Regions from separate parts of the Kocuria atrinae genome, predicted to be linked through region 1. Evidence: riboswitches for the same ligand, from Rfam matches in the RefSeq annotation. Region 1 holds a riboswitch; each other region holds the start of a gene.
The links. Region 1 has a riboswitch for S-adenosylmethionine ahead of ABD283_RS04640 (LLM class flavin-dependent oxidoreductase). Riboswitches for the same ligand answer to the same signal wherever they lie in the genome.

Region 1 (5,750 bases):
TAGACCTGCGGCAGACCTTTGGGGAAGGCCCCCATGAGCGAGCGGATCAGCGTGGGAGCGGTGTAGTAATTGGTCACGCCGTAGCGTTCGATGACCTCGAAATGGCGCCCGTAATCCGGGGTGTTGGGGGTGCCCTCGTAGATCACTTCGGTCACGCCGTTGGCCAGTGGGCCGTAGATCTCGTAGGTGTGCGCGGTGACCCACGCGAGGTCCGCGGTGCACCAGTGAACGGTCGAATCCACCTTGGCCGGGTCGTTCACCGCGGAGAGCTCGTCCGGCCGAAGCACGCCGTTGGCATCGGGCACGTCCGGGAGCAGGTCGAACATGAGGGCGTGCGTATACGCGGTCTGCACCAGATATCCGCCCATCGTGTGCACCAGGCCCTTGGGCTTCCCCGTGGTGCCGGAGGTGTAGATGATGAACAGGGGCGTCTCCGCGTCGAAGGCCTCGGGCACATGCACGTCCGAGACATCCGCGGTCAGCTCGTGCCACCACACGTCACGGCCACGCGTCCAGGGCACAGTGTCCTCTTGCTTGGAACGCAGCCCGCGGGTGCCGCGCGGCAGGTCCATGCGGCCGGGTCGCGAGGTGCGGCGCACCACGATCACGTGCTCGATGTTGTTCTCGCCGCTGCACGCCTGGTCCGCGTTGGTTTTCACGGGAACGACGGCGCCGCGCCGGTTCTGCCCGTCCGTGGTCACCAGGACCTTGGCGCCGGTGTCTTCCACACGGAACTTGAGAGCCTCGGCGGAGAAGCCCCCGAACACGAGGGAGTGGATGGCGCCGATACGCGCGCACGCGAGCGTGATGATGACGGTTTCGGGAATCACCGGGAGGTAGATGACCACGCGGTCGCCCTCTTCCACACCGAGTTTCAGCAGGGCGTTGGCGGCCTTGGAGACCTCGCGCTGCAGGTCCGCGTAGGTGTAGACCAGGCGGTCACCGGGTTCACCCTCGAAGTAGAGGGCCACGTGATTGCCGCGGCCGGCGTCCACATGGCGGTCCACGCAGTTGTAGGAAACGTTGAGCTTGCCGCCCTCGAACCAGGCGATCTCCGGTACCGAGAGGATGTCGTTGCCGGCCTCGTCCGTGCCGATCTTCTGCGGCTTGTCGAAGCGGTGGGTCGTGTGCCACGGCTCGGCCCAGTCCAGACGGGTCGCCTGCTTGGCCCAGAACTCCTCGCGCGCCTCATCCGAGATCAGCGCGGGATTGGGCGTGGGCGAGTAAGGGTCTGAGAAGGAAGTAATCTCGATCAACTCCATCGTCTCCTGGCATTAGCACCTTGCACCGCACGGGTACCGGTTGCTGCGACGTCAACGAGCCAGGTCTCTCGGCCGCTCCGGATGGGAACCGTTCCATTCAACGTCTCGGGAGGGGGCGGTCGCAAATTGAGTCAGCGCGCGGAGCATGAACATTTGTGGCAGAGGTTCGCACGTCAGAAGTGGTAGTGCACATTTTTGGCAAGGGATCGCACTAAACACCGTGCTCCGCGCGCGAACCTCTGCCCAGAATGTCAAAGGCCTGTGGGGGAGACCGTCCTTGCCCGCGTTGACAGAACCGGCGCGCCTACAGAACCCGCGGGGCCTCGATCAGCGGGCAGGTGTTCATGACCACCTTCAACCCGGCGGCCTTCGCCCGTTCGGCGGCAGCCTGGTCGGACACACCAAGCTGCATCCACACGGCCCCGGCCCCAATGTTGATCGCTTGATCCACCACTTCACCCACGCGCTGGGAGTTCACGAAGCAGTCGACCACGTCAACGTGCCCCGGGATGTCCGCGAGCGAGCGGTAGCCGGTCTCGCCGTGCACGTCCTCACCGGCCAGATTGACAGGGATGATCTCCTGACCGAATTCATCACGAATCCGCCGGGACACCGCAAAGGCCGGTCGCGTGCGGTTGGTGGACAGCCCAACAACGGCCCACCGCCCCGGGGTGGTGAGTAGCTCGCGAATCAGGTCCGGATCGTTGACGTGGCGATCACTCATACGACCATCGTCTCACTGTGAATCAGCTCGGTCATCATGTTTCACGGGCCGCCGGAACCGGTGGGGAAACTGTACAGTGGTGCCCAGAACGATCATGAGTTCCGACGCACAGCCCTGGCTTGTCGGACGGCAACCCTCTCCCGTAGCGGGGTGCCCCAGGTGAGGATCGGGCCGCATGGCACACCGCATGCGGCAAGTACGGCGCCACACAAGCGCGCTGGACCCGCAGAGTAGGCCGCCGCAGGTGGTGCACGGGGCGCGGGTCGAGTTCGACCTCAAGGGGCACACATGAGCAAGAAGCGGATTTCCGTGAACGCCTTCGACATGACCTGCGTGGACCACCAGAGCTTCGGCCTGTGGCGTCACCCGCGGTCCAAGGCCACCGAGTACAACACCATTGAATACTGGACCAACCTGGCCAAGACCCTGGAGAAGGGCAAGTTCGACGCCCTGTTCCTGGCGGACGTGGTGGGTATCTACGACATCTACAAGAACTCCGCCGCGCCCTCGGTGGCGGACGGTGCGCAGGTTCCGGTAAACGACCCGTTCATGCAGATCTCCGCCATGGCGGCCGTGACCGAGCACCTGGGCTTTGGCGTAACCAGCGCCGTGACCTACGAGCAGCCCTACACCCTGGCTCGCAAGTACGCGACGCTCGACCACCTGACCAAGGGCCGCGTGGGCTTCAACGTGGTGACTTCCTACTTGCCCTCCGCCGCGGAGAATCAGGGTCTGCCTCGTCAGATCGAGCACGATACCCGCTACGAGATTGCCGAAGAGTTCCTCGACGTCTGCTACAAGCTGTGGGAAGGCTCCTGGGAGGACGGCGCCGTGGTCAAGGACCGCGAGGCCGGCCGCTACGCGGATCCCCAGAAGGTCCACCCGATCCAGCACTCGGGCAAGTACTTCAGCGTTCCGGGCGCCGCTCTCACCGAGCCCTCCCCGCAGCGGACCCCGCTGATCTTCCAAGCGGGCGCATCCTCGCGTGGCCAGGCGTTCGCCGGACGCCACGCGGAGGCCGTGTTTGTGGGAGGTCTGCGCCCAGACCTCACCCGCTATGTCACGGACAAGATCCGCGAGCAGGCCGAGGAGCAGGGTCGCCACCGCGACGACGTCAAGATCTACGCGATGCTCTCCGTGGTCGTGGACGAGACCGAGGAGAAGGCTCAGGAGAAGTACCGGGAGTACCTCTCCTACGTGGACCTTGAGGCGTCCCAGGCGATCATCGGCGGCTGGTCCGGCGTGGATCTGAGCCAGTTCGACGAGGACGAGGCCCTGAACTACATCAAGACCGATTCCATCCAGTCCTTCCTGACCCCGTTCACCCTGCAGTCCAAGGACAAGAAGTGGACCCGCGAGGAGATCGCCAAGCACTGTGCCCTGGGCGGTATGGGTGACGTGATCGTGGGATCGCCGGAATCCGTGGCGGATCAGCTCGAGACGTGGGTCGACGAGGGTGGCCTGGACGGCATCAACCTGGCCTACCACGTGAGCCCCGGTTCCTTCGAGGACTTCGTGGAGTTCGTGGTCCCGGAGCTGCAGAAGCGTGGCCGCTACCGCACCGACTACGAGGGTTCCACCCTGCGGGAGTCCCTCTACGGCGCCGGTCAGTCCCAGGTCATGGACACCCACCCGGCCGCGCAGTATCGCGGTGCGTACGCCGACAAGCCGTCCGTCGCGGACACCGCCGCTCGCGAGTTGGTGGGCTAACAGCCCCTCTGCCCACGACGCCGCTGTCGCGACCTTTTCGAACGAAAGGTCGCGACAGCGGCGTCGTGGCCGTTAAAGCAAAGCCGAAGTGAGGCGACAGACGTTCTCTACATACTTCTGCAGCAGGGGGCGCTTGTTCCACGCCTCGAGGTTCAGCACGGTTGAGGATGCCTTGAACTCATCGACCACATTTTCCATTCGTACATGGAAATGCTGATCCACGATCATGACGGAGACTTCCAGGTCCAGAGCGAAGGACCGCTCGTCCATGTTGGAGGAACCGATCACACTGATCAGGTCGTCCACGAGCACGAACTTGGCGTGCAGCACGGTGGGGGAGCTGTAGCGGTAGATCTTGACCCCGGCCTCCGCCAACTCGGCATAGTAGGAGTTCTGGGCATGGTGGGCCAGGAAATGATCCGAGGACTCACCCACGAAGATCTCCACCTCCACCCCGGACTGCGCCTCAGTGGTGAGCGCGTGCAGCAGGGACTCATCCGGTACGAAGTACGGGCTGGAGATCACCACGCGCCGGTTGGCGTTGTAGATGAGGTGGTTGAACAGCCGCAGGTTGTTCTCAGTCTCGAACCCCGGCCCGGACGGTACCACCTGCGCATACACCGGGCCCTCCACATCAGTGAGAACCTCGGTGGCCTCATCCAGGAGCAGGTCGTCGGTTTCCGAGTACCAGTCCGAGACGAACACCGCGTTGAGCTCGGAGACCACGGCCCCGGAACAGCGGATCATCAGATCCTTCCACTCCAGGCCGCGGCGAAGGTTCTTCTTCTTGTTGTACGAGCGGTGAATGATGTTCTGCGAACCGGTGTAGGCGATCGAGCCGTCCACCACCAGGATCTTGCGGTGGTTGCGCAGGTCCGGGCGCTGCCACTCGCCTCGCCACGGGCGGATCGGCAGCATGCGCCGCCAGGGAATACCAGAGGCGTTGAAGCGACGGGCCAATTCCGCGTAACCGGGGTAACCGAGCGATCCCACGTGGTCGATGAGGATGCGCACCCGCACCCCACGTTCATGGGCTCGCACGAGGGAGTCCAGGAGCACCGTGGACACCGGGTCCGTGGCCACGATGTAGAACTCGAAGTGCACGTAATCCGTGGCACGGTCCACGTCGTGAGCCATTCGCTCCATGGATTCGTGGTTGTCCGTGAGGATGTCAAAGTCATTGCCACCCACCATGGGTAGCGCGCCCAATCGGTAGTTCAGCTTGGCGGTCGTGGTGACCCACTCGGGCAGGTCATGGAACTCCTCGCCCAGGGAGAAGTCCTCCGGGGTGTTCTCCCGGATGATGTCGTTCATCTTGGCCTGCTTCTCCATCCGCTTCCGCGGCAGACGGGAAGAGCCGATGATGAGGAACAACAACAGGCCCACAAAGGGGAAAACGGTCAGACCCAGTAGCCACGCAAGTGCGACGGAGGGCCTACGGCGATGCGGGATCCAGCCGAGCGCTACCACTGTGATCGTGAAATCCAGGACGCCCAGGGCAATCAGAATCCATTCCGGATAGGTATCCGGGAGTAAGGCATACGGGGTCCATGGGTACATCAGGTCACTAACTCAGTTGCTCCGAGGTGTCTCCGGGCGCGCGTACACGTAAGCGGATTCGGACCCGCCGCACGGACGTTCGGTGAAACCGTTGTCGAGCAGCAGCTTGGAAGCGGGCCCATTACCCCACGGGACGGAGGCGTTCACCGCAGTGACCTCGGGATTCTGGAAGGCCAATTCCAGGAGGTGGGGCAGAACCTCGCCCCCGTACCCCTGGTTCTGACGCGCGGGCACTATGGAGCCAACCACCTCGAGTTCGTGGTCAATGGGCGGGCCCACGAAACCAGCCATGCCGATGATCTGTTCAGAGGCCGCATCCACTATCGCGAACATCGAGAACATGGTCTCGGTGAAGAAATAGCTGCCGGCCTCCAACGCAGTTTGGGCCCAGTCCCGATCCTCGGGGGTCGGGAACCCCGGGGCGAACTGTGGCAGGTCCGTTGAGTCCGCAATTGCCTCGAGCTCTTCCGGGACGAACGGACGCAGCAGGAGGC
Region 2 (5,750 bases), on a different contig from region 1:
CAGGCGATCACCACGCCGTAACCCACGGCGATGGCCACCGTCGCGGCCACGGTGCTGCCCGAAGACAGCGCCGCGAACAGCGGGAACGCGCCCGCCGCGCCCAACAGCGAGCCGAAGGCCAGGACGTTGCGCGCACCGAAGCGGTCCGCGGCCAAACCACCCAGCGGAGTGGCCACCACACCGCACACGGAGCCGATGATCACAGCGGTCAACGCCGATCCCCGCTCCATGCCCACGGCCGGTGAGGTCATGAAGGACAAGGAGAACACGGCCAGGATGTAGTTGAGTGCGTTGTGCCCGGTGATCGAGAAGAACCCCACGACCACCGCGCGCCAGGGCAACCACGGGCACCTTGCGCCGTTCCCCGCGCTCCTTGGCAGCCTGGAGCGCGGCCAAGTACTCGGGGCTTTCCTCGAGCTTGACGCGGATGAAGATCGCCAGCGCGAACAGCACCGCCGAGGCCAGGAACGGCAGCCGCCACGCCCAGTCCAACAGCATCTGATCCCCCAGCGACGCCGCCCACAGGAACGCACCGGTGGCCAACACGATGCCGGCCGGCGGCGCGGCGAGCACGAGCGACGTCATGAGTCCACGGCGCCGCGGCGGGGCGAACTCCGCGACCAGGGTCATGGCCCCGGCCAACTCGGCACCCGCGCCCATGCCCTGCAGCAGGCGCAACAGCACCAGGAACACCGGGGCGGCCACGCCGATCGCGGCATAGGTGGGCAGCAGGCCGATGCCCACGGTGGCCACACCCATCAGGACCACGGTGAGCAGCATGGCCGGTCGGCGGCCGTAGCGGTCACCGAGGTGACCGACCAGCACCCCGCCCAGCGGGCGCGCCACGAAGCCCACCGCGAAGGTCGCGAACGCAGCAAGCGAGGCGCCGGAGTCCATTCCGGCGAAGAAGAGCGGGCCGATGATCAGCCCGGCGGCCGTGCCGTACAGCGCGTAGTCGTACCACTCGATGAGGGTTCCGGCCACGGCAGCAAAAAGTGCGCGCCCGGCCCCCGGGCGCATGGTGGTGGTGTTGTTCACGGTGAAGCTATCCCGTCTGAAATCTCCCGATCGCGCTAGCGGGACGGATAGCGACGGATGAACCGTACCTGATCCAGTCGCTGGATCTCGGGATGATCCCCCACGCCGGCGTCGTAGAACTGATCACCGGGGCGGCGCACTCCCACGGTGGCCCAACCGGTTTCCCGGGCTGCATCCAGGGCTTCGACCTGGTCGGAGAAGAACAGGAACTTCTCACGCGGTTTACCCAGGGCCTCGGCCACGTCGTGGGTGATGTTGCGGAAGGAGCTCACTTCATGTTTGGCCCCTGCCGATTCCAGGGAGAAGTGCCCCTTGATGAGCGGAATCAGGTTGCCCTCGGGCGAATGCGTGAACCACGCGCGCTGGGCGGGCAACGTGCCGTTGGAGAAGATGAACACCGGAATCGACTGCTCGGCCCAGGTCCGCAACGCGGGAATCGCGTCGTCGAAGAACGGCGAGACGAACTCCCCGGCAGCAAAGCCTTCCTGCCAGATCAACGCGTGCATCGTGCGTAGCGGCGCCGGCATCTGGCCCTCGTCCATCCACGCTTCCAGAACACCCGTGAGGTCCTCGGCCGTGGCCGAACTGTCCAGGCCGGCCATCTCGATGATCTGCCGGCGAGCGCGGGCGACCTCGGGTTTGTGGGAGTACTCCACGAAATAGCTGGCGAAGCGTTTGCGGGAATAGGGGTAGAGCTCGTCCCGGACATACCAGGTGGAGGAGAGGCTCCCCTCGATGTCGACCACGATCACATCGGGTCGGTCGAGCACCACGGCATTGGCGGCGTTGGGCTCAGGCATGGTCGGCTCCCTGCGTATTCGTTCGACAACGGTGTCTGCCCCGGTGGCCCGGGGGGTTAGCCCATTCTAGGCACCGGAAACCGAGGGAAAAAGGAGGACGCCCCCGTCGCGAGTCGAACCGCGGGAGCATGAGAACAAGCGGTCATAAATCTTCATGACTTGTGGCCCTCGATGATCGTGTGGTTAGGTTCACGCGACAAGAATCACGAGTTCCGGTGCGAAGCCCTGGCTGGCCGGACGGCAACCCTCAGACGCTGTCGTGGGGTGCCCCAGGTGATGATTCGGCCCGCGATCAGTACCGGCGCGGGCAAGGACGGCGTCCGGCTCACCCAGCATTCTTCCGTGGCGCCCCGTCATGAGGAGTGTCATGGCCCCCGCCACCGCCCCGGTGCCCACGGTCACCGATTCATCGTCTGCCCAGCAGGCCCAACCCGCTACCGATCACGCGCTGTCGAGCGTGGGAGCCGCAGTGCGCGACAAGAAGCGCGTGCTCGCCGCATCCTTCGTGGGAACGACCATCGAGTGGTACGACTTCTACCTCTACGGTGCCGCCGCGGCCCTGGTCTTCAGCCACTACTTCTTCCCGCAGGGTTCGGGCGTGGGCTCGATCATCGCCTCGTTCGCGACCTTCGCCATTGCGTTCTTCTTCCGGCCCCTGGGCGGCATCATTGCCGGGCATCTGGGTGACCGGATCGGCCGCAAGGCCCTGCTGGTCGCGTCACTGCTGATCATGGGTGTGGCCACCACGGTGATCGGTTTGCTGCCGGGTTTCTCGCAGATCGGCTGGTTCGCCGTGGCCCTGCTGGTCGCCTGCCGCATTGCGCAGGGACTGTCCGCCGGCATGGAATGGGGCGGTTCCGCGGTGCTCTCCGTGGAACACGCCCCCAAGGGCCTGCGCGGCCTGTTCGGTTCCTTCACTCAGGTGGGCTCCGCGGCAGGCATGCTGTTGGCCACCGCCTTCTTCGCCATCATGCAGGGCATCACCACCGCCGAGCAGTTCCAGGCGTGGGGCTGGCGCGTACCCTTCCTGTTCTCCGCGGTACTCGTGATCATCGGCCTGATCATCCGCGCCGGCATCGAGGATGCCGAGGAGTTCCAGGAGGTCAAGCGAGAAAAGACTGCCGCGACGTCCCCGGTGCGTGAAGTGCTCACCAACCACACCCGCGGGGTGATTGTGTGCATCGGTCAGCGCATGGTCCAGCCGGCCATCTTCTCCATCCTCACCGTCTACACGCTCACCTATGTCACCGAACAACGCGGTGCGAGCCAGTGGGTCATGATTTCCATCCTGATCGCCGCGGGCGTGGGTCTGGTGGGTGGCCCGTTCTGGGGTTGGCTTTCGGACCGCGTGGGTCGACGCCGCATTTCCGTGATCGCCGCCGCAGCCATCGGTGTGTTCGTGTGGCCCTACTTCTACTACCTGGATCACGGTCCGCTCGCACTGCTGCCGCTGGTCTACCTGATCGGCATGGCCGTGCTGCACGACAGCATTTACGGCCCCCAGGCGGCACTGTTCGCCGAACAGTTCCCCACGCACCTGCGTTACTCCGGCGTGTCCCTGGGATACCAGGTGGGCACCATCCTCTCCGGCGGCCTGACCCCCATGATCGCCGCGTGGCTCGTGGCCACCGGCGGTTCCCCCTGGCTGCTGTGCGGCTATCTGTCCCTGCTGGCCGTGATCTCCGTGGTCACCGGTCGCATGGCCAAGGACACCGTGACCGATGCACCCGAGAAATCCCAGTTCTGATCCGGAATCAACCCCGGCCCCGTCCCAGCACCGACCCGAAAGGACTCCTCTTGCCCCGCCCCTTGCTGCTCAACGCCTTCGAAATGCCCGTGCCCGTCCACCAGTCCCCCGGAATGTGGCGCCACCCCGAGGACCAGTCGCGTAACTACGCGCAGCTGTCCCATTGGGAGCGGGAGGCCCAGATCATCGAGAACGCGGGCTTCCACGGCCTGTTCCTGGCCGACGTCCTGGGACTGTACGACGTGTACGGCGGTTCCGCGGACGCCGCCCTGCGCGGTGGCGTACAGGTGCCCCAATTGGATCCGTTGATCCTTGCCCCACTGTTGGCCAAGGCCACCAGCACCCTCAATATCGGTGTCACGGCGTCCGTGACCTACGCGGCTCCCTACGACCTGGCGCGCCGTTTCGCCACCCTGGATGCCCTCACCGATGGGCGGATCGCGTGGAACGTGGTGACCTCCTATCAGGAGTCGGCTGCGCGCAATCTGGGGCTGGGACAGCAGCTGCCCCACGACCAGCGTTACGACCGCGCCGATGAATACATGGACGTGGTCTATTCGCTGTGGGAGGGCTCCTACGCGGACGATGCCTACGTCGCGGACGCCGCGAGCGGTGTGGTCGTGGACCCCGACAAGGTCAAGGGCGCGGGGCATTCCGGCGAGTACTTCGACGTCCAGGCGCCCGCGCTGGTCGCGCCCACCCCACAGCGCACCCCGTTCCTGTTCCAGGCCGGTGCCTCCCCGCGCGGGCTGAAATTCGCGGCCAAACACGCGGAGGCCGTGTTCTTCTCCGGCCCCACCCCCGAGCAGGTCGCCAAGTGGACGGCAGGTCTGCGCGAGGCCGCCGCCGAGTACGGCCGCGACCCCCGCTCGATCAAGGTCTTCACCAACGCTGCGGTGGTCGTGGCCGAGACCTCCGAGGCCGCCCGCGAGCGCCTCGAGTCTTATAAGCAGTACGTGGACGTCGACGCCGCACTCGCCCTGTTCGCCGGCTGGACCGGCGTGGACCTGTCCAGCGCGGACCCGGACGCCCCGCTCGAGCACGTGGAGACTGACGCCAATCGTTCGGCGCTGGCCTCGTTCACCAAGATGGATTCCGAGGGCGCATGGACCCCGCGCCGAGTCGCCGAGTTCGTGGCTATCGGCGGCCGCGGTCCCGTGATCGTCGGCTCCCCCGAAGAAGTCGCCGACGAGCTCCAGCGCTGGGTCGAGGTCGCGGACCTGGACGGCTTCAACATCAACGCGTGCGTGCGCCCGGCCGACTTCGAGCGCTTCGGCCAGTTCGTCACGCCCGTTCTGCGCGAACGCGGTGTACTGACCGCCGACGACGCCGCTTCCGCCACCTCCCGCACGGCCCGCGAGGTCTTCGGCGGCGCCGGTCCGCGCTTGCGCAAGGATCACACGGGGGCGAAGTTCCGAGCCTGATCCGCACGGCCGATGCCCGTTCCGGCGGCTGACCGAAATGGGTCGCCGGAACGGGCATTCGTCACGGATCTTTCAGGAGGGCAACCCGATCGACGCCCGAAAAGCAGCGGCTCCGGTGACCACCACGGGGTACGGGGCGCGCACCAGGTCCCCCGGGGCCAACAGGTACATTTCCACGTCACGCCACCCCACGCCGTCGGCGTGCACGTGGCGCCGGTATCCGTTGGGGACGTAACCGAGTTTCCGGGACACGGCCAGGGACGCCTGATTGCCCACCATGCCGCCGGACTCCATCACCTCGGCGCCCAACTCGTCGACGGCGAAGGCGAGAACCGCTTGGCGCATCAGCGTTCCGATGCCCTTGCCCTGCTCGTGCCGAAGCAACCACGAGCCGGTCTCAGCCCAGCGCCGCATGAAGGGCATGGGCTCGTCCGGGGGAATAGATGCCGTGTTCGTGGATGGCTGCCGCGATGGCGGGCACATCGACGTCCCGGACGAACCGCATGCTGAGCGGCCCACAGGAAATGCGCAGCGCGAATGGCGCAAAGACGTCTTCCAGGGGATCCTCGTGACTCATGATGGGCAGCTTAGCCGTATCAGCACTGGTCACATGGTCAATCCGCCGCTGACAGAGAGTGCCTGTCCCGTGATGTAGGCGGAGCCTTCACTGAGCAGGAAAGCCACGGTTGCCGCGATTTCTTCGGGCTGGCCCAGCCGGCGGGCCGGAATGCCCTTGGCCAT
Region 3 (5,750 bases), on a different contig from region 1:
CCCAGTGACTGCAGGATCTGGTTGCCCACCTTGACCTCTTCAACCGGGGGCGCGGACAGCGAGACGCGAATAGTGTCTCCGATGCCCTGTCCCAGCAGAATGCCAAAGGCTGTCGCGGACTTCACGGTGCCCTGTAGTGCAGGCCCGGCTTCGGTCACGCCCAGGTGCAACGGCCAGTCGCCGCGCTCGGCGAGCAACTGGTAGGCGCGCACCATGGTGACGGGGTCGTTGTGCTTGACGGAAATCTTGAAGTCGTGGAAGTCGTGTTCCTCGAACAGGGAAGCCTCCCACACGGCGGATTCCATGAGCGCCTCGGGGGTGGCCTTGCCGTACTTCTCAAGCAGTCGCTTGTCCAGGGAGCCCGCATTCACGCCGATCCGGATGGAGACACCGGCGGCTTCTGCCGCGCGGGAAATGCCCTCGATCTGATCGTCGAACTTCCGAATGTTGCCCGGATTCACACGGACCGCCGCGCAGCCGGCGTCGATGGCTGCGTACACGTACTTGGGCTGGAAGTGAATATCCGCGATCACCGGAATGGGTGATTTCTTGGCGATGATGGGGAGCGCATCAGCATCGTCCTGGGACGGGCAGGCCACTCGCACGATGTCGCAACCGGCGGCATTGAGCTCCGCGATCTGCTGCAACGTGGCGTTGATGTCCGTGGTGGGCGTGGTGGTCATCGACTGCACGCTGACCGGGAAATCCGATCCGACACCCACGGACCCCACCTGGATCTGACGGGTCTTCCGTCGAGGTGAAAGGACCGGCTGGGGTGCAGCGGGCATACCGAGACTGACCGAACTCACGAATTGCCTCCAGAAGCTTGTTGGCCGGGGGCACTCAAGCGCACTCCCCGATTTATTCACCTTCCATTGTGCCACCTTGTCGAGAGCCTGCAGCCGGACGTGAGCAAACAAACGCCCCAACGACGCCGCCCCGGGCCTTCCGTGGGAAGGTCCGGGGCGGGGTTCGTAACGGTTTCCTCCGCTAGCGACGCATGATCTTGCGCGCCAACCAGTTACCGAAGAACTGGACCATCTGCACGAGGATGATGATCACAATCACAGCGGCCCAGGTGACCTCATCGTTGAAGCGCTGGTACCCCAGACGCAACGCGAAGTCGCCCAAACCGCCGGCGCCGATGGCACCGGCCATGGCGGACATGTCCGTGATGCCGATGACCAAGAAGGTGTAACCGAGCACCAACGGACCCAGGGCCTCGGGCAGGATGACCGTGGTAATGATCCTGAACCGAGAGACGCCCATGGAACGGGCCGCTTCAACCACGCCGGGGTCCACGCTCATCAAGTTCTGCTCCACGATGCGTGCCACCGCGAACGTTGCGCCAATGGTCATGGCGAAGATCGCGGCATTGGGACCCAATCGGGTGCCCACAACGGCCTCTGTGGCTTGGCCCAGTGCGGCCAGCAGAATGATGAACGGGATGGGGCGGATGAAGTTCACCAACAGGTTCAGCGCGGTGAAGACCGCGGTGTTCTCCAAGATGTTGCCCCGGCGGGTGACGTAGAGACCTACGCCGACCACCAGGCCGATCAGACCGGCCAACACCAGGGTGACAGCCACCATGTAGAGCGTCTCGCCGGTGGCCGAGAGCAATTGGGGTCCTAGAACTGACCAGTCCATCAGCGGGCCACCTCCTCTACCTTGGTGATTTCACGGAGTCTGACAATGGTGTTCTCCACAGCAGCGTCCGGGCCGTTCAATGACAGCGTGAGGGTGCCGAAGGAACGCGATTGCAGCATGGAAATGCCGCCGAAGGCGATCTCGAACGTCACCCCGTCTCGGGCGCAGTCCGAGAGCACCGAGCCGATGCGGTTCTGGTCCGTGACGTCCACCAGGATCAGGCGACCCGGGTGTTCCTCACGCAGCTTGGCCATCTCGTCCTCGCGGGGCACGGTGCGCATCACTGAAGACACGAACTTCCGGGTGGTTTCGGCCTGCGGGTAGGCAAACACGTCAGAGGTAGTTCCCATCTCCACCACACGACCGGTGTCCATGACAGCCACCCGGTCCGCGATGGAACGCACCACATCCATCTCGTGAGTGATCAGCACGATGGTGATCCCCAGTTCACGGTTCACTCGCTTGAGCAGTCCGAGGACTTCCTGGGTCGTCTCCGGGTCCAATGCCGAGGTCGATTCGTCCGCGAGCAGCAGTTCCGGGTTGGAAGCCAGCGCGCGAGCAATACCCACGCGCTGTTTTTGACCGCCGGACAACTGCTCCGGATAGTTCTTGGCCCGCTCCGTCAGCCCCACAAAATCCAGAAGCTCGGTAACCCGTTGCTTGCGTTCCTCCGGCTTCCAGCCGGCGCGCTTGAGCGGGTATTCGATGTTCCCGGCCACGGTGCGGGAGTTGAACAGGTTGAACTGCTGGAAGATCATGCCGATCTTGCGACGGATCGGTGCCAACTGGGTTTCGGACTTGCCGTCCACCCGGTTGCCCGCGACTTCCAAGGAACCGGAGCTGATGGGCTCCAGGCCGTTGATCAGACGCACGAGCGTGGACTTGCCGGCACCGGAGTACCCGATCACCGCAAAGATCTCGCCCTTGGTGATGTCCAGGGTGACGTTGTCCACGGCGTTGACCACGCGGGGTTCCCGCTTGGATCCGCCCGTGTAGACCTTGCTGACATCCCGGAAGCGCACCAGGGTGCGCTCACTGGATACTTCGGTCACTGGGTCTGTTCCTTCAGGTCTTCCTGGTACCGCTTCAAGAGGTCCTTGAGTTCCTGCTGGTCCACCTCGGTCGGAACGGCCGTGCCCTTGCTCTCCTCGTCCTCCGCCTCCAAGACCTTGGGATCGTAATAGAAGCTTGCAACCTGCTTGAGCGTCTCGTTGTCCGCATTGGCCTCGGTGGCGGCGAACAGGTTGTTGAAGACCCTTGCGCTGTCCGTCTCCGGGTCATCCGTGGCGAGGGCGGAGTTCGGGTCAATGTCCGCGCGGCCCAGGAAGTCGTTGTTCACCACTGAGGCGGCCACGGAATCCATCGACAGAACCGTCTGCTCGGCAGACACGGGGCGAACGGAAACCTTGGACTTCTCGGTGTCGATGTCGCCTTCGGTCGGGGCAATCGTGTCCTTGGTGAACTCGACCAGGCCCTCCTGCTTAAGCAGGTTCAGCGCGCGACCCAAGTTAATCGAGTCGTTTGGAATGGCGACCTCGTCGCCTTCCTTGAGCTGGTCCACGGAGTCGTACTTGCTGGAGTACATTCCCAACGGGTAGATCGCGGTGGATCCCACCGGGGTAATCGTGTCACCGGAGTTGTTGTTGTAGTCAGCCAGGTACGCCGTGTGCTGGAACCAGTTCATGTCCACATCACCGCTCTTGGTCGCGGGGTTCGGCTGGTTGTAGTCGCTGAAATCAACGTACTCCACGGTGATGTCGTTCTCGGCAGCAACTTCCTTGAGGGCGTCATGTGCGGGCTCCGAGCCGACAATGCCGATGGTAATGGTGCCGTCAGCAGCGGGATCGGAGGATTCTGAGTCTCCGCCGCCGCACGCGGTCAGGGTGAGGCCGATGGTGGTGGCCAGCGCAAGGGGGATCAAACGGTGAGATCGCACGATGTGCCTTTCCGAGGTGTGGAATGTTCTGGGCGATTAACAACGAAATGCGGTGCGTCGAGGACACACCGCAGTCGTAGGGCTCGTGCTAGTTGATTCGGGAAACCGCACTTGCCGGGAGCTACGTTAACCGCGGCCGGATGGTCATCTGGGGCACCCCGCTACGGGAGAGGGTTGCCGTCCGGCCAGCCAGAGCTTCGCGCCGGATCTCGTCATCCGGTGCCAATCCTAACACAGGGTAGGCCGTGCTCAGCGTGTCCTAAAACGCTGCGCTATCAGCCGATCCGCGCGATCCCTGGCCCATTCCTCCGCGCCGAGAACATCCTCGAGCCGAGGGGATCTCTCGCCCTCGTGTTCGTCCACAACTGCAGCCACGGTGTCCACGATGTCCGTGAACTTCACCTCACCCCGGTGGAAGGCATACACGGCCTGCTCATTGGCGGCATTGAAGACGGCGGGCCATGTGCCACCCAGGTTTCCGGCGTGCTTCATCAGATCGATCGCGGGGAATGCCTCGGAATCCAGCGGCTCGAAGGTCCACTGCGCGGCTTGTGTCCAATCGCAGGGTGCCGCTGCACCGGTAATTCTGTGCGGCCACCCGATACCCAGGGCGATGGGCAAGCGCATGTCGGGCGGTGAGGCCTGGGCCAGCGTGGAACCGTCCACGAACTGCACCATGGAGTGCACCACGGACTGCGGGTGCACGGTCACGTCGATCCGATCCAGCTCGATGTCGAAGAGCAAGGAGGCTTCCAGAACTTCGAGGGCTTTGTTGACCATGGTTGCCGAGTTCGTCGTCACCATGACCCCCATATCCCATGTGGGGTGCTTGAGGGCCTGCTCGGGAGTCACCGCCTGCAGGTCTTCGCGCTTCATTCCGCGGAACGGACCGCCGGACGCGGTCAGGATCAATCGGTCCACCTCGCTTGTACGCCCTCCCCGCAGCGCCTGAGCCAGTGCGGAGTGCTCGGAATCCACCGGGATCAACGGAGTTTCCAGTCCGGTTGCCCCTGCGGCCTGCTTGACCAGAGGGCCGCCAGCGATCAGGGACTCCTTGTTAGCCAGAGCCACGGGTTTTCCAGCGTGCAGGGCGGCAAGAGTCGGTGCCAATCCGATCGACCCGGTGATGCCGTTGAGCACTACGTCAGAGTCGGACCATTCGGCCACGCGTGTCGAAGCGTCCGGCCCGTGGAAGATTTCCGGGTTGAACCCCGTGAGTCCCTCCCCCACCGCCCGTTGGGAGATGAGCTCTCTCAGCTCCCTCGCGTGCTCGGCGGTGCCGCTGGTTCCGACCGCCGCCACTCGTTCGCGGACAGCCTGCTCGGCCAACAGGGCAAGATTTGACGTTCCCGCGGCCAAGGCCGTGACCGACAGCGGTGGGTGCCCTGCGGCGGCGTCGTCCTCCCCCGGCCGCCTCAACTGTCGCGCGGAGGCGACGACGTCGAGCGCTTGCGTGCCGATGGATCCTGTGGACCCGAGAACGACCACGCGCCGGGAGTGGTCGCGAGTGGCCAGGTCGAATTCGGGGGTCATGGTCAAGGGAGCGTCAGACATGGTTACCAGTATCTCGCGGATCAAACATGGTCAGGGCACAAAACAGGGGCGCCACCCGAAGGTGACGCCCCTGTTCAGTGAAGCCGTGGATCAGCGACGAGCGCCCTTGCGGCCGGTCACTGCACCGTAGATGAAGAGCACGATGAGTGCGCCCACCACAGCGGTGATGATAGTTCCGATATCGAACACGGAGTCCAAGGATCCGATACCGATCAGGCTGCCCAAGAAGCCGCCCAAGATAGCACCGATGATGCCCAGGATGATGGTGACGATGATGCCGCCACCCTGACGGCCGGGCATGATGAGCTTGGCGAGTGCGCCAGCGATCAGGCCCAGGACGATCCAGCTAATGATGCCCATGATTCCTCCAGTTAACTGTTTGCTGTTACACGAAACGGTCGCGTTCGTATGCCTTGGTCAGCGTACTGACTGCCAGCCTACTACCAGGTTACAGCAGAAACTGTCAGAACGCTGAATTAGTGATTGACCGCCTTCTCCGCACCGACACCGGTGAGCGAGCGAACCTCCATCTCGGCCTGCTTCTTGGGATCTTCCAAACGACGCTCGGTGATGGAGCCGAGGAAGCCGAGCAGGAAGGACAGCGGGATGGAGA
Region 4 (5,750 bases), on a different contig from region 1:
CGGGCGAGCGGTCATTCCTGGCGCGGGTGAAACACCGGAGGTACAGAGCTCCGGCGACCAGGAACCCGTCTGACGGGCACACGCCGGAAACCGGCGTACCGCTCGGGTTTAGTCCTTCAACACCGTCTTTTTGAGGAGCATGCCCAACTGAGGTGCTTCGATCAGGAATCCGTCGTGGCCGCTGGGTGAGCTGATCATGTGCAGGGTCTGCTCACCCGGCAGTGCCTGCACCAGTTCGGCAGATTCTGCCGGAAAGAACAGCCGGTCCGAGTCGACCCCGGCCACGAGCCACTCGCACGTCGTACCGGCAAGCACCTCTTCCAAAGCTCCTCGGCCTCGCGTGACGTCGTGGGACATGAGCGTCTCGTTCACGCTGAGGTACGAGTTCGCGTCAAAGCGCCCGGCCAGCTTGGAGGCCTGGTGATCCAGGTAGCTCTCCACGCGGTAACGGCCGCGCTGGGATGTGTGGGTCGCGTCCACGTCCTCATTCGTTTGGGCTTCGCGGCCGAATCGGTAGTGCAACTCCGCTGCCGAGCGGTAGGTGATGTGCGCGATCCGCCGTGCGAGCCCGAGACCCGCTTCCGGGAACTCACCGTCGTAGTAGTCACCGCCGCGGAAGTTCGGGTCTTGACGGATGGCAAGTGCTTGTGCCTGACCCCACGCGAGCAGTTCCGCGCTGGCGGAGGCGCAGGCAGCGATCACACCGCATGCCGCCACCCGATCCGGGTACATCACGGCCCATTCCAGGGCCCGCGCGCCACCCATGGACCCGCCGATCACCAAACGCCAGCGGTCGATGCCCAGGGCGTCGGAGAGGACCGCCTCGGCGCTCACGGTGTCCCGCACGGTGATGCGCGGGAAGCGCGAACCCCAGGCTCTCTGTTCCGGATCCACCTCGGGCGGGGCCTGGGTAGCCGGCCCGGTACTGCCGTAACAGCCACCCAAGATGTTTGCGCAGACGACAAAGTATTTGTCGGTGTCGATGGCCGCGCCCGGACCTACCAGGCCGTCCCACCAGCCACCGGCCTCCGCAGCGAGACGCTCCACCTCGGGAGCGTGATCGCGTGACTGGCCTCGCGCCACGTGCGAGTCGCCGGTCAGGGCGTGTTCGATCAGCACGGCGTTGGAGCCGTCAGCATTGAGACGGCCCCACGTTTCGTAGGCCAGCCGCGCACGAGGGAGACGGTACCCGGACTCCAAGGTCAGGGGCCCGACGTCGATGTAGCCCACCACGCCGTCCTCACGCACGAGCGAGTCAGCGGTCCCGCCTCCCACGATGGTCACGCCTGCGGTCCTCCCTCACCCGACGACGCCGCTGCGCCACCCAGCGCGGCCACGGCCTCGAAACCGGATTCCAGATCGGCCAGGATGTCGTCAATATTCTCCAAACCCACGGACAGCCGCACGAAGCCGGGCTCGATACCGGTTGCCCGCTGTTCCTGGTCGGTCAACTGCGAGTGAGTGGTCGAGGCCGGGTGGATCACCAGGGAGCGCGCATCGCCGATGTTGGCCACGTTGGAGTGCAAGGTCAGGGCATCCACGAATGCGGTGCCCGCCTCGCGTCCACCGTCAAGTACGAAACCGAGCACGGAACCCGCACCCTTGGGAGCGTATTTCTTGCCGCGTTCGTGCCACGGCGAGGAGGCGAGGCCCGCATAGGAGACCGCACGAACGTCGTCGCGCGCCTCGAGCCACTCCGCGACCTTCTGGGCGTTGGCCACGTGGCGATCCATGCGCAGGGAGAGTGTCTCGATGCCCTGCTCGATGAGGAACGCGTTGAACGGGGAAATCGACGACCCCAGGTCGCGCAGCAACTGCACGCGAGCCTTGAGAATGTAGGACAGATTCACTCCGAAGATGCCGTCCTGACCGAGGGCCTGAGCATAGACCAGACCGTTGTAGGACGCGTCCGGCTCATTGAAGGCCGGGAAGCGCTGCGGATCCTGACCGAAGTCGAAGTTGCCCGCATCCACGATCATGCCACCGATGGCCGTTCCGTGACCGCCCATGAATTTGGTGGCCGAGTGCACCACGATGTCAGCGCCCCACTCGATCGGTCGGATCAGGTACGGCGTGGCAATCGTGTTGTCCACGATCAACGGCACACCGGATTCGTGGGCGACTGCGGAAATGGCTTCGATGTCCAGCACGTCATTGCGCGGATTGGGGATGGTCTCCCCGAAGAACGCCACCGTGTTGGGCCGAACTGCAGCGCGCCAGGCCTCGGGATCGTCCGGATCAGAAACGAAGGTGGTCTCCACACCCATCTTGGGCAGCGTGTGATGCAACAGGTTGTACGTGCCGCCGTACATTGACGGGCTGGCCACCACGTGGGTTCCGGCGCCGCCCAGGTTCAGGATCGCAAAGGTAGAGGCGGCTTGGCCCGAGCTGAGCATCAGTGCGCCCACGCCGCCCTCGAGAGAAGCGACTCGATTTTCGACCACTTCCGTAGTCGGGTTAGTCAGACGCGTGTAAATGGGGCCGAGTTCCGCCAGGGCAAAACGGTTGGCCGCTGTCTCCGCATCCGGGAACACGTAGGAGGTGGTCTGGTGGATCGGCAGTGCCCGTGAACCGGTGGTGGGGTCAGGCTCCTGGCCCGCGTGGATCTGACGGGTTTCGAATGCCCAACCCTGCGGGCTGGACGGGGTGGCTGCGGGGCTCATACCGCACTCCCTTTCAACATCAGGGGCCCGGTGAACGATCCGCAGCACGATGCCCGTGCAGCGATCGGGCACCTGTGACCCGCGCTTGCCAACACCGAAGAATTGCGGTGCGGCCCGGTCCTCACCCAGGGCACCCCACCGCGGAGGGAGGGTTGCCGGTCAGCTAGCTGGGGCTTCTCGCTGACTCTCGTGACCTGCACTTCATTGTCCGGAGCCGGTGCCTAGAACGTCAAGCTGAGTTACCCGCGTCACACGGTCATGTTTCAGCTCTCGATTTGGAGACCACTGTGCGCGGTGTCACGATGTGACCATGAAACTGGATCATGTCTCATTCGCAGCACAATCCGATGGTCTTGAAGCCACCACGGAACGGATTGCCGATCAGCTAGGGATCGAACCGGTCAAGGGCGGAATCCACCCGCGCTTCGGAACGCGAAACATGATCCTGCCCCTCACGGGTCACCAGTACGTGGAAGTGGTCGAGGTTCTCGAGCACCCCGCCGCGGACAAGGCGCCGTTCGGTCAGGCCGTCCGCGCCCGCTCCGAGGCCGGTGGAGGTTGGCTCGGCTGGGTGGTCGAGGTTCAGGATCTTACCCCCTACGAGGACAAGTTGGGCCGCCCCTCCGTACCGGGTTTCCGGTTGTTCCCGGACGGCCGCCAGCTGGAGTGGCGCCAGATCGGCGTGAAGGGTTTGATCGCGGACCCCCAGTTGCCGTTCATGGTTCGTTTTGAATCCGAGCCCGAGATGCACCCGTCCCAGGCGCGCATCACTGACGTTCAGCTGGCGGGTATGGAGATCGCAGGTTCCTCGGAGCGCGTGACCGAGTGGTTGGGCGGTCCGGTTGAAGACGTCCTGGCCTCCCTGGACGTCACCTGGTCATCCCCCAACGGGACCCCCGGCGTCATGGCAGTTTCTTTCACCACGCCGGACGGCTTGGCCACGATTTAGGTTTTCGCTGACGACGCCGCTGCCTTTGGCTCGAAAAGGTTGCGGCAGGGGCGTCGTCGCCCTTTAACCCGCCAAAAGCTGCGGTAGCAGGAAACCGGTGATGTCCAACAGCGCATGGGCGATGAGCAACGGGGCGAGGCGCCCGTAGCGGCGGTAAACCCACACGAACACCAGGCCCATGACCACGTTGCCCAGCGCGGGGCCAAAGCCTTGATACAGGTGGTAACTGGCGCGGAAGACCGAGGTGACCAGGGCAATGGTGACCCAGGACCACCCGATACGGCGCAGCCGATCACAGAGGAACGCCACCACGATGATTTCCTCGACCAGGCTGTGGCGTATGGCAGACAAAATCAGGACGGGCACCGTCCACCAGTGCTCGTTGAGGGCCGAGGTATTGATCGCCGCGGTGAGGCCCAGCGCGCGTCCCACCTGGTAGAGCCCCAGCGTTCCCAGCCCCATAACCAGGAACAAGCACATCCCCCAGACCGCATCACGTAGTGGGTGGCGACCGTCCACCCCGACGCTGCGGAGAACGTTTTTGATCCGTGGCAGGGACCCCGCCATCAGGTAAAGCGCGAGCGCCACCGGGACCAGGGCGAAACCGATACTCGCAAGCTGCCTGAGGAGATCAATGGCGGGCACTGGGCTCAGCACCCGGTTCAACGTGGCCTCGGCGTCCGAGAGCGATCCCCTGGACATTGTCTCGGCCAGGTTGAGCACGGCGTACACCGCTGAAGAGCCCAGTGACACACCCAGGACCAGCGCAATGTGGAACCACAGCTCCGACCGTGCCGGGGGCTGTTCGAGGGGTTGGGGGTGGAAGGGGTCCGTCAACACGGACACCATTGTGCCGTGCTCCTTAGACTGGGGTTCATGAGTTCCGAGAAGCCCGCATATCCCGTAGCCGTTCGACGCACCGTTCAGCGCAGTTTTCACGACCACACGTTCGACGATCATTTCGAGTGGCTGCGAGATAAGGACTCGGATGAGGTCCGCACGCATCTGGACCGCGAGAACGAGTATGCGGAAGCGGTCACGGCCCATTTGAAGCCTCTGCGCGAGAGCATCTACCAGGAAATCAAGGGGCGCACCCAAGAGACCGACATGTCCGTGCCGGCCCGCAACGGTGCGTGGTGGTACTTCGCCCGCACCGTGGAGGGCGGCGCGCACCAGGTCTTCTGCCGGATTCCCGCCTCCGACATCGGGGACCCCGCTCTGGCGTGGACACCTCCCACGGTGGAACCCGGGGTCAAACTGCCCGGCGAGGAAATCCTGTTGGACGCCAACGCGGCCGCGGAGAAGCACGATTTCTACGCCCTGGGCGCCTTCAGCGTGTCCGAGGACGGCACCCATCTGGCATGGTCAGAGGACACCGCCGGTGATGAACGTTTCACCGTGTACATCAAAGACCTGGTCACCGGGGAGCTCCTGTCCGACCGCGTGGAACAGACTTCCTACGGTGCCTTCCTCACCCCCGATGCATCCCAGCTCATTTACACGGTGGTGGATGATTCCTGGCGCCCCTGGCGCGTGTACCGTCACCTGATCGGCACGCCCTCCGAACAAGATGAACTCTTGTACCAGGAGGACAACCCCGGACTGTGGCTGGGCGTGGAACTCTCCGCAGACAAGAAATGGCTCATGGTGGCCTCCGCGTGCTCCGAATACGGCGAATACCGCATCCGCCGTCTGGACACTCCCCAGGACGAGTGGCTCACTCTGATTCCCGAGAGTGACCGCGTGCTGTATTCGGCAGAACCATTGGACGTGGCGGGCACCGATTACGTCCTGTTGACGCATGATTACCAGGCACCCAATTCGCGCGTGAGTTTGATGCCCCTGTCCCAGGCCGGTTCGAGCATTGTGGATCTCGACCTCACGGATGTGATTCCCGCCAGTGAGCACACTCGCATTGAGTACTGCGAACCCACGGAAACCCACCTGGTGGTGTCCCTACGGTCCGAGACAACCCCGCGAGTGCGGCTCATCCCGCGTACCGCTCTGGAATCCCTGGTTGCAGGCACTGCCGATGCGACGTCAATGGCCGGTACCGAACCCGCCTTCGACGAGGAACTTTTCACCGCAACCGTGGTGTCCGCCCGTTACGACAACCCGGTGGTGCGGGTGTCCTACAC

Region 2: linked by a shared signal. The riboswitch ahead of ABD283_RS08275 (MFS transporter) and the one ahead of ABD283_RS04640 (LLM class flavin-dependent oxidoreductase) in region 1 are both predicted to bind S-adenosylmethionine.
Region 3: linked by a shared signal. The riboswitch ahead of ABD283_RS09670 (MetQ/NlpA family ABC transporter substrate-binding protein) and the one ahead of ABD283_RS04640 (LLM class flavin-dependent oxidoreductase) in region 1 are both predicted to bind S-adenosylmethionine.
Region 4: linked by a shared signal. The riboswitch ahead of ABD283_RS09895 (bifunctional o-acetylhomoserine/o-acetylserine sulfhydrylase) and the one ahead of ABD283_RS04640 (LLM class flavin-dependent oxidoreductase) in region 1 are both predicted to bind S-adenosylmethionine.

Annotation. Positions count from the first base shown of each region.
Region 1 covers NZ_BAAAQA010000008.1:11,001-16,750, reverse strand. Annotated here, with positions in the region: gene ABD283_RS04650 (AMP-binding protein) at 1-1,262, opposite strand, end outside; SAM riboswitch class I at 1,256-1,350, opposite strand; gene ABD283_RS04645 (CoA-binding protein) at 1,567-1,986, opposite strand; SAM riboswitch class IV at 2,077-2,191, shown strand; gene ABD283_RS04640 (LLM class flavin-dependent oxidoreductase) at 2,275-3,696, shown strand; gene cls (cardiolipin synthase) at 3,769-5,256, opposite strand; gene ABD283_RS04630 (GNAT family N-acetyltransferase) at 5,269-5,750, opposite strand, start outside.
Region 2 covers NZ_BAAAQA010000015.1:385,147-390,896, forward strand. Annotated here, with positions in the region: gene ABD283_RS08260 (MFS transporter) at 1-341, opposite strand, end outside; partial or broken gene ABD283_RS08265 (MFS transporter) at 433-1,020, opposite strand; gene mtnC (acireductone synthase) at 1,074-1,838, opposite strand; SAM riboswitch class IV at 2,040-2,158, shown strand; gene ABD283_RS08275 (MFS transporter) at 2,206-3,585, shown strand; gene ABD283_RS08280 (NtaA/DmoA family FMN-dependent monooxygenase) at 3,636-5,009, shown strand; gene ABD283_RS08285 (GNAT family N-acetyltransferase) at 5,082-5,432, opposite strand; gene ABD283_RS08290 (hypothetical protein) at 5,407-5,586, opposite strand; gene ABD283_RS08295 (SDR family NAD(P)-dependent oxidoreductase) at 5,616-5,750, opposite strand, start outside.
Region 3 covers NZ_BAAAQA010000018.1:75,136-80,885, forward strand. Annotated here, with positions in the region: gene ispG (flavodoxin-dependent (E)-4-hydroxy-3-methylbut-2-enyl-diphosphate synthase) at 1-809, opposite strand, end outside; gene ABD283_RS09660 (methionine ABC transporter permease) at 991-1,647, opposite strand; gene ABD283_RS09665 (methionine ABC transporter ATP-binding protein) at 1,647-2,699, opposite strand; gene ABD283_RS09670 (MetQ/NlpA family ABC transporter substrate-binding protein) at 2,696-3,583, opposite strand; SAM riboswitch class IV at 3,686-3,800, opposite strand; gene dxr (1-deoxy-D-xylulose-5-phosphate reductoisomerase) at 3,833-5,116, opposite strand; gene ABD283_RS09680 (GlsB/YeaQ/YmgE family stress response membrane protein) at 5,228-5,497, opposite strand; gene ABD283_RS09685 (solute symporter family protein) at 5,614-5,750, opposite strand, start outside.
Region 4 covers NZ_BAAAQA010000018.1:124,259-130,008, forward strand. Annotated here, with positions in the region: gene ABD283_RS09885 (SGNH/GDSL hydrolase family protein) at 1-73, shown strand, start outside; gene metX (homoserine O-acetyltransferase MetX) at 109-1,284, opposite strand; gene ABD283_RS09895 (bifunctional o-acetylhomoserine/o-acetylserine sulfhydrylase) at 1,281-2,663, opposite strand; SAM riboswitch class IV at 2,740-2,858, opposite strand; gene ABD283_RS09900 (VOC family protein) at 2,974-3,612, shown strand; gene ABD283_RS09905 (CPBP family intramembrane glutamic endopeptidase) at 3,676-4,461, opposite strand; gene ABD283_RS09910 (S9 family peptidase) at 4,489-5,750, shown strand, end outside.